DNA from 2 places in the Lysinibacter sp. HNR genome. Region 2 is predicted to be linked to the other one. Evidence: predicted binding sites of a transcription regulator. Region 2 holds the regulator's gene; the other holds the start of a gene.
What was found. Region 2 encodes HrcA, which represses chaperone genes, less so after heat shock. Its sites were predicted from a motif close to TTNGCACTCGNNNNNNNCGAGTGCNAA; they were not measured.

Region 1: the regulator HrcA is predicted to act here: its motif matches at 2,126-2,152, upstream of groES (co-chaperone GroES).

What each region holds. Positions count from the first base shown of each region.
Region 1 covers NZ_CP121684.1:2,109,765-2,114,106, reverse strand. Annotated here, with positions in the region: gene tsaD (tRNA (adenosine(37)-N6)-threonylcarbamoyltransferase complex transferase subunit TsaD) at 1-811, shown strand, start outside; gene FrondiHNR_RS09555 (class I SAM-dependent methyltransferase) at 846-2,084, opposite strand; gene groES (co-chaperone GroES) at 2,234-2,530, shown strand; gene rarD (EamA family transporter RarD) at 2,726-3,610, shown strand; gene guaB (IMP dehydrogenase) at 3,752-4,342, shown strand, end outside.
Region 2 covers NZ_CP121684.1:1,746,539-1,750,880, reverse strand. Annotated here, with positions in the region: gene hemW (radical SAM family heme chaperone HemW) at 1-1,207, shown strand, start outside; gene hrcA (heat-inducible transcriptional repressor HrcA) at 1,395-2,465, shown strand; gene dnaJ (molecular chaperone DnaJ) at 2,520-3,617, shown strand; gene FrondiHNR_RS07875 (16S rRNA (uracil(1498)-N(3))-methyltransferase) at 3,629-4,342, shown strand, end outside.

The DNA of each region.
Region 1 (4,342 bases), 360 kb from region 2:
CCCGGGTCTTTCGGGAGCACTCATGGTGGGTGTGGGGGCCGCTAAGGCGCTCGCGCTGGCCACCGATAAACCCCTTTACGCGGTAAACCACCTGGTGGGTCACGTGGGTGCCGATGTTTTGCGCGGCCCTGACAGCGAGCAGCCGCTACAATTTCCCACCGTGGCCCTGCTGGTTTCCGGGGGGCACACCTCGTTGCTTTTGGTGCGTGATCTGGTGGGTGATGTGGAACTGCTCGGTGAGACAATTGACGATGCGGCGGGAGAAGCTTTTGATAAGGTTGCACGAATCTTAGGGTTACCCTATCCGGGAGGCCCACACATTGATCGGGTCGCTACACAGGGTAACCCCCGGGCTATCCGGTTTCCGAGGGGCCTCAGCCTGCCCAAAGATCTGGTGAAGCACCGCTACGATTTTTCTTTTTCCGGGCTTAAAACCGCCGTGGCGCGCTACGTGGAGAAGCTTCAGGATGCGGGACAGGCAGTTCCCACCGCCGACGTTGCGGCGAGCTTCCGTGAGGCGGTTGCCGACGTCCTGACGGCCAAGGCGCTCGCGGCCTGTAACGATCTGGGGGTGCCCCGACTCCTACTGGGTGGTGGGGTGTCGGCAAACGCTCGTGTGCGTGACCTGGCCGCCAAGAGAGCTGCCTCCGCCGGGGTTGAGCTGAGGATTCCGCCGCTGAGCCTCTGCACCGACAACGGTGCGATGATCGCCGCCCTGGGTGCCCAACTTATTATGGCGGGACACGAACCCTCTACGCTGGGTTTTGGGGCCGACTCAACACTGCCCGTGACGGAGATTCACGTTCGTTAAGCGTGGAAGCGTGCGGCGTCGTGATATTTCCGAGTCAGGAAGAAAACGCGGGGAGCCTCTCTGCAAGCAGGGCAACGTGTTTGTGGCCGTGGCGCGTGATAATGAGGGTGGCGTGGTGTGGGCCGCGTAACTGTAGCCTCTTGCGCAGGAGTGCCGGGTCGGTATCCGCGCCACGTTTTTTGATCTCAAGGCTGCCGATCCCGCGGGCGCGCATTGCCTGTTTGAGGCGGCGCTCCTGAAAGGGGAATACCTCAACAATCCTAAAGGCCGAGGCAAATGGTGTGGGAGTGAGCGTCTCTGAGGAGAGATACGCGATTCCCTCGCTCAGCATTCCCGCGCCAATCTGTCGCGCAAGCAGGCCGATAAGACGGGCCCGGATGACGGCACCGTCGGGCTCATAGAGGTACTCTCCGAGCCCGGTCACCGCGGCATCCTCGGAGTCCTGCGCCGCACTGAGCTCATAGCACCGATTCTCGCCCTTTGTGGCGAGGAGAAGCGCTGAGCGTCCCACTCCGGGACGGGCCAGGGGCCCCGACCAGAGCCCCATTTCAACTACCTGGTTGTCGACCGAAACCCACTGTGCCTCAACCCCCTCGGGAATGAGGTCACGATCCAGGCCGGGACCTAGCTTAATGCCGGTGGGGAGTCGCAGCGCTAGATTGTGGGCGAAGTGAAGGCTGGGTGAGTAGTCGTCGGGGTCTGTGATCCGGCGGGTGTTGGAGTGCCCCGCGGTGCGGCGGGCGGGGTCGAGAAAAACGCCGTCTACACCGTCGAGGGGGAACGATTCGGCATCACCCGTGATAACCGTGGCGGTGGGAACGACCGTGCCGGAGAATAGCTCCGCGCCCTGTACCGTGAGATTGTGTGCGGCTATCTTTGCGGTGAGTGGATCGAGTTCTACCGCAGTAACCTCTCGGTTCGCGCGCTGGAGCGCGAGTGAGTTTGCCCCGATGCCGCAACCGAGATCTGCGACTCGGTTCAGCCCCGCGTCAGCGTAGCGGGTGGCATGATGGTCGGCGACGATGCTTCGGGTAGCCTGCTCGAGGCCTGCCTCTGTGAAGAGGAGACGCGACGCGAGCGCTCCAAACTTTTGGATTGCGCGTCGCCGCAGCGCTGCCTGGCCCAGGAGCGCGGACACCTGCCAGGGGGCAAGTCCTTCTGCGCGAAGTCTGCTCACTTCCCGAAGAGGGTCTGTGGGGGCGGAATCTGCTTCACGAGCCAGGATGGCCAGGCCCTCGCGGCTGAGAAGAAAATCCACACCGTCATGGTTCACGGTCGACACCCTTCAAAAGTACAGTATTGGAGGGCAGTGTGTTGGCACTCGCCTTGCGTGAGTGCCAATCGCGCTCTAAACTTCTAGTTAGCACTCTCCTATAGAGGCTGCTAACTCACGTCTTTTAGTTACTAAGAAAGAGGTCAAACGTGTCGGTCTCCATTAAGCCGCTCGAAGATCGGATTGTTATCAAGCAGGTTGAGGCAGAGCAGACAACCGCGTCTGGTCTAGTCATCCCCGATACTGCTAAGGAAAAGCCCCAGGAGGGCGAGGTTGTGTCGGTAGGCCCCGGCCGTATCGACGACAATGGAAACCGCGTTCCGCTCGACATCGCCGTGGGTGACAAGGTCATCTACTCCAAGTACGGTGGAACCGAGGTTAAGTACGACGGTCAAGACTATCTTGTGCTCTCTGCGCGTGATGTGCTTGCCGTGGTGGTTCGCTAGAAAAAATTTGTGAGTTGTGGGTTCGGGTATCTTTCCCGGACCCACAACTTTTTTAACCCCGTATAGGCATCCGGTTGACATCTATGCTCTGTCTCTCGCTATAGGAACAGCAGTTTAGGTTTTGATTTTTCTTGAGCCTATGGGGTTGACCCCACCTCTAAGAGCCCCGTTTTGCAGGGGGACTAGGATAGAGAAGTGAATACGCGCTCCGGTCTGATCTATGCGGTTGGGGCCTACCTTCTGTGGGGCATTGCCCCCGCGTACTTCCTCTTGGTCGGGTCCGCGAATGTTTTTGAAATTGTGCCCTGGCGGATTTTATTTTCGTTGGCCTTTTGCGCGATTTTACTCACCGCGATGCGTGGCTGGGGACAGTTACGCATCCTCTTCAAATCTCCCAGAACCATCGGATTTCTTATGGTTGCGGGTGTTCTCATCTACATCAATTGGCAGCTCTTTGTTCTGCTGATACTCGACAACAACGTGGTCGAGGCTAGTCTCGGTTACTTTATTAACCCCCTCGTGACCGTTCTGCTCGGGGTCTTGTTTCTGCGTGAGAAATTGGCTCTCACGCAGTGGGTCGCCCTCGGTGTGGCTTTTATAGCGGTTCTGATCCTCACCCTGAATTACGGGCGTCTACCGTGGGCTGCGCTTGTTCTTGCGATGTCTTTTGGTCTGTATGGACTGGTGAAAAAGAAGATGGGGGTAATTGTTGGGGCGGTTGCCGGGCTGACCGTAGAAACCGTTTTATTAGCACCGATTGCCATCGTGCAGCTAGTGGTCGTCTCACAGTTTGTTGCCCTGAGCTTCATCGGGGTTTCTCTCACCCACACCCTGTTGCTGTGTGGTCTGGGAGTTATCACCGCGGTTCCCCTGTTGCTTTTTGCGGCGGGTGCCCGCCGCAGCACCCTGACACAGCTGGGGCTCACTCAATTCTTGGCCCCGATCCTACAGTTTCTCTTCGGAGTCTTTGTTCTGGGGGAGAATATGCCCTCGGAGAGATGGCTGGGGTTCTCCCTGGTGTGGGTCGCGATACTTATCGTCGTGTGGGGCACAATTCGCGGGGGTCGCAGGGGGAAGTGAGGGACGGTGAGGGTGAAACCCGTTCCTACCGCCCGGTAAAGTGAGTAAGGAGCATATCCGCACGTAAAGTCGTTTACGATTGTTAGATGGCACTTCACGTGAGCGCCGACTCCGTTGCAACTTTAACCACAAGAGGGTGTTATGGATCAGCACGATCCTTTTGGATTTACCGGACTAACCTACGACGATGTGCTGCTTTTGCCGGCGCACACGGACGTCATTCCGAGTGAGGCTGACACCTCCTCGCGTATTAGCAAGAGAATTAGGGTGGCAGTGCCACTGATATCCGCCGCGATGGATACCGTGACTGAGGCTCGCATGGCTATATCAATGGCGAGGCAGGGTGGAATTGGAATACTGCACCGTAATCTGTCAATCCAGGATCAGGTTGAGCAGGTTAGACAGGTCAAGCTGAATGAGTCCGGGATGATTACCAATCCGGTCACAACAAACCCGGAGGCGACGGTCTCTGAGGTTGATGCCCTGTGTGGCGAGTACCGGGTGAGTGGGCTTCCCGTTGTGGATAATCGGGGAATCCTGGTGGGAATCATCACCAATCGGGACATGCGTTTTGTTGATCCTGTGACAAAGAACACCACCCGTGTGCGCGACGTGATGACTCCAACCCCGCTGATCACCGCCGCTGTGGGCACCACGCCGGAAGAGGCATTTGCTCTGCTAGGAGAGCACAAAATCGAAAAGCTTCCACTGGTTGATGCCGAGGGAAAGCTT
Region 2 (4,342 bases):
TCCTGCTCCGCCGGATGGTTTGCTCCCTCCCGCGGCATCCCGAGGTGATGAAACCCGTAACTTCGGAGTGTACGTCCACGTTCCGTTTTGCCTGGTTCGCTGCGGTTACTGCGACTTTAATACCTACACCGCGGAGGAGTTGCGCGGGGCAAAACGGAGCGATTATGCCTCCCTCGCACGGGCAGAAATAGATTTTGCGGGGGACGTGCTGCGGGCCTCCGGTGTGCGTGACCGTTCGGTGAGCACCGTATTTTTTGGAGGAGGAACCCCAACCCTGCTGCCCGCAAACGACCTTATCGGCATCCTTCAGTCGATTCGTGATCGCTGGGGAATCCGGGACGGGGCCGAGATAACAACCGAGGCCAACCCCGATTCGGTTGATCGCGACTACCTGGAACGCCTTCGTGACGGTGGATTTAGCAGGGTGAGTTTTGGTATGCAATCGGCGGTTCCCCACGTGCTTAAAACGCTGGATCGAACCCACGACCCGGAGCGAGTGCCTCGTGTTGTTGAATGGGCCCGTGCGGCCGGTTTGCAGGTGAGCCTTGACCTTATCTATGGAACACCCGGAGAATCACTGGAGGATTGGCGGGCCTCGGTCGAGATGGCTCTTGAGTGTGCGCCGGATCACCTCTCGGCCTACGCTCTGATCGTGGAGGAGGGGACAAAACTAGCCGGGCAGATTCGCCGAGGTGTTTATCCCCAGCCCGATGATGATCTCCACGCCGACATGTACGAGATGGTGGATGAACGGCTGAGTGCGGCCGGTTACTCCTGGTACGAGATTAGTAATTGGGCGCGACAGCCCGAATACGAGTCCGCGCACAATCGCTCCTACTGGAAGGGAGAGGATTGGTGGGGTGTGGGTCCGGGGGCGCACAGCCATATCGGTGGTACGCGCTTTTGGAATGTTAAACATCCCTCACCCTATGCGGATCGTATTGTGGGAGAGGTTTCTCCCTCGGCAGGACGCGAAAACCTTGATGAAGAGACTCGGCGAATCGAAAACGTTATGCTGCGGGTGAGGCTTGCTGAGGGACTGCCCGTGAGCGAATTGACGGACCCTGGGAAGCGGGCGATCGCGGGTCTCCTTGCAGACGAGCTGGTTGAGCCTGCCGCCGCTTTTTCCGGTCGCATTGTGCTGACACTGCGTGGGCGACTACTGGCAGATGCCGTTGTGCATCGCCTGCTTGACGCCGACCCGTAGTGATAAAACCAGTTTGTGATGATCGGGTTGCGAACCGCTCGTTTGCAAGGGTGATAGATTGTGCGCAAGTTATCAGTAGCTCGGGGTAGAATTGGCACTTGGACTGGACGAGTGCCAATATCTTGAGATAGGGCATGAGCATGTCAGAGGCGTGTAAAAACAATTAATTGAGTATGGGAGGTGCGGCGTGGTTTCTGAGCGTGGTCTTGACGTTCTGCGTGTGATTGTCACCGACTATGTGCAAACACGAGAACCCGTCGGGTCAAAATCCATTGTTGATAGGCACTCTTTTGGGGTCTCTGCCGCCACTATCCGTAACGATATGGCCCACCTCGAAGAAGAAGAGCTTATTGTTGCTCCCCACACCTCATCGGGGAGAATTCCCACGGATAAGGGGTATCGGGTTTTTGTTGACAAGCTAGCCGATCATCGCCCGCTGAGGGCGGCTCAGAAGGTGGCCATCAAACGGTTTCTCTCTGAGTCGGCCGATCTAGATGATGCCCTGGTTCGCACGGCACGCCTGCTCTCTCAGCTCACCAACCAGGTGGCTGTTGTACAGTATCCTTCCCTGGCAAAAAATTGCGTACGGCACATAGAGCTTGTCGAACTCAGCCCCCTGCGTATCGTATCGGTGCTTATCACCGATAACGGAGTGGTGGAGCAACGAAATATCGATATAGCTCCCTACACCGATGCCGTGGGTCTTCACGGTACCGGCCTCTGGCTCCCTGAGCTACGGGATCAGCTTCTTGCTGCTGTTCGCGATCTCGATATGGCCGCTGCCGCACATAAAACTCGGGAGATTCGGGATACTATTGCGCGACGGGTACAGTCGAGAGAAAATCTCTCCGGTATCGAAGCGCAACAGCTTACAGTGCTCGACGTGATCATTGAACAGATCACGATAAACCGCAGTGATCGAATGGTTCTGGCGGGAACGGCCAACCTGGTGCGCACCGAAATAGATTTTAATAAGAGCCTTCCGCCGCTTCTTGACGCCATTGAAGAACAGGTCATCCTCCTCAAGCTATTTGCCGAGTTGCGGCTTGACCAAACCGGCATGGCAATCAGTATCGGACGTGAAAACGAGGCTTTTGGGTTGGAAGAAACCTCGGTTCTCTCAACCGACTACGAATCTTCTGCGCACTCGGTTTCCCGCCTGGCGGTTCTAGGACCCACACGGATGGATTACTCCGCAAACATTGCGGCGGTGCGGGCGGTTGCTCGCTACCTGAGCAGGCTGTTTAGCGAGGAATAAAACTGCGGCCTCACGCTGCGAATCATAGTAAATAAAGAGAGTAAGGAGTGGCCCTTGGCGGCTGACCACTACGAGGTGCTGGGTGTCTCACGTGACGCAACCTCGGAAGAAATTAAAAAAGCGTATCGTCGTTTGGCGCGTGAGCTTCATCCCGATGTGAACCCGAGTCCCGAGGCTCCCGAGAAGTTCAAAGCGGTCACTCACGCCTACGACGTGTTAAGCGACCCACAACAGCGCCAACAATACGATATGGGCGGCCAGGGTGGCCAGGCATTTGGCGGCTTTGGGGATATCTTCGAGACCTTCTTTGGGGGAGGCTTTGGGGGAGGCTCCGGCCCGCGCGAACGTGCCGAGCGGGGACAGGACGCGCTGATTCGCATCGATGTGGCGCTCGACGACATCGTTTTTGGTACCTCGCGCGAGATAACAATCGATACCGCCGTCACGTGCACCACCTGTCACGGCTCCTGCTGCCAACCCGGAACCTCTCCTACCACCTGCACGGTGTGTGGTGGACAGGGAATGGTTCAGCGCCAGGTGCGTTCCCTCTTTGGCAATGTTGTTACCAACCAGCCGTGTAACGCCTGTCAGGGGTATGGAACTGTTATTGAGAGCCCCTGCACCGAGTGCAGCGGCAACGGTCGAATCCGGGCAAAGCGTGACATCACTATCGATATTCCCTCCGGCATCGATTCTGGTGCCCGTATGCAATTGAGGGGTGGGGGAGAGGCCGGCCCTGCGGGAGGCCCCAATGGCGATCTCTTTATCGAGTTCCGTGTTCTGCATCACGATGTGTTTAGCCGTGACGGTGATGACCTGCTCTGCACCCTCGAGGTGTCAATGACAGATGCCATTCTTGGGGCGGAAACCACTATTCAGAGCCTAGACGGTGAGGTTCCGGTTGAGATCAAGGCGGGAACCCAGGGTGCCGACATCATTACGATCAAAGATCGAGGCATCACTAAATTGCGCGGAAACAATCGTGGTGATCTGAAAATCGCGGTGCAGGTGCTCACCCCCTCCCGGCTCAATCACAAAGAAAAAGAGCTGGTGCGTAAGCTCGCGGAGTCCTCAAAGCCCCCGGCACCCACGCTCAGTCACTTCCAACAGGGCATGTTTAGTAAACTTCGTGATCGATTCTTTCGCGGGTAGGGGAGCCTAGCGTGAGCAATCTGTACCTTGACGAGTCGCTGACCGCTGAGAAGATGGCGGTGGGGTCCTCGGTGCTTCTCACCGGGGAGGAGGCCCGACACGCAGCTACCGTGAGTCGACTCCGGGCGGGTGAATCTATCCTTTTGGGAAACGGAGCCGGGGTACTTGCCGAGTGTGAGGTGCTTCGCGCCACCCCGCGTGAGGTGGAGCTTCGGGTGCGTAGCCTGGAGCATCGGCCACGGGAGGAGCATCGGATTGTTCTTGCTCAGGCCCTCGCAAAGGGTGATCGGGACGAGCGCGCGGTTCAGGCTGCGGTGGAGGTCGGGGCGGACGCGATTGTGCCCTGGCAGGCGGAACGTTCGGTTTCTCGATGGTCTGGAGAAAAAATTGAGAAGGGTGTTGCCCGCTGGAGCAAAGTCGTTCGTGAGGCCTCTAAACAGTCTCTGAGGGCCTGGATTCCTCAGGTACGTCAGCCCGAATCAACGGCCGGGTTGGTGCGGCATACGCAATTCAGCCGACTCCTGGTGTTGGACCCCCGTGCCGAACGCTCCCTCTCGGGATTGAGCTGTCACGATATTGTTCCCGCAGACCCGCGCGGTGACGTCCTCGTCCTCGTGGGGCCAGAGGGTGGTCTCACCGATCGTGAGCTTGAGGTTCTCACAACCTCCGGTGCCCTAGCCGTTCGCTTAGGACAAAATGTTTTGCGTACCTCAACGGCGGGTCCC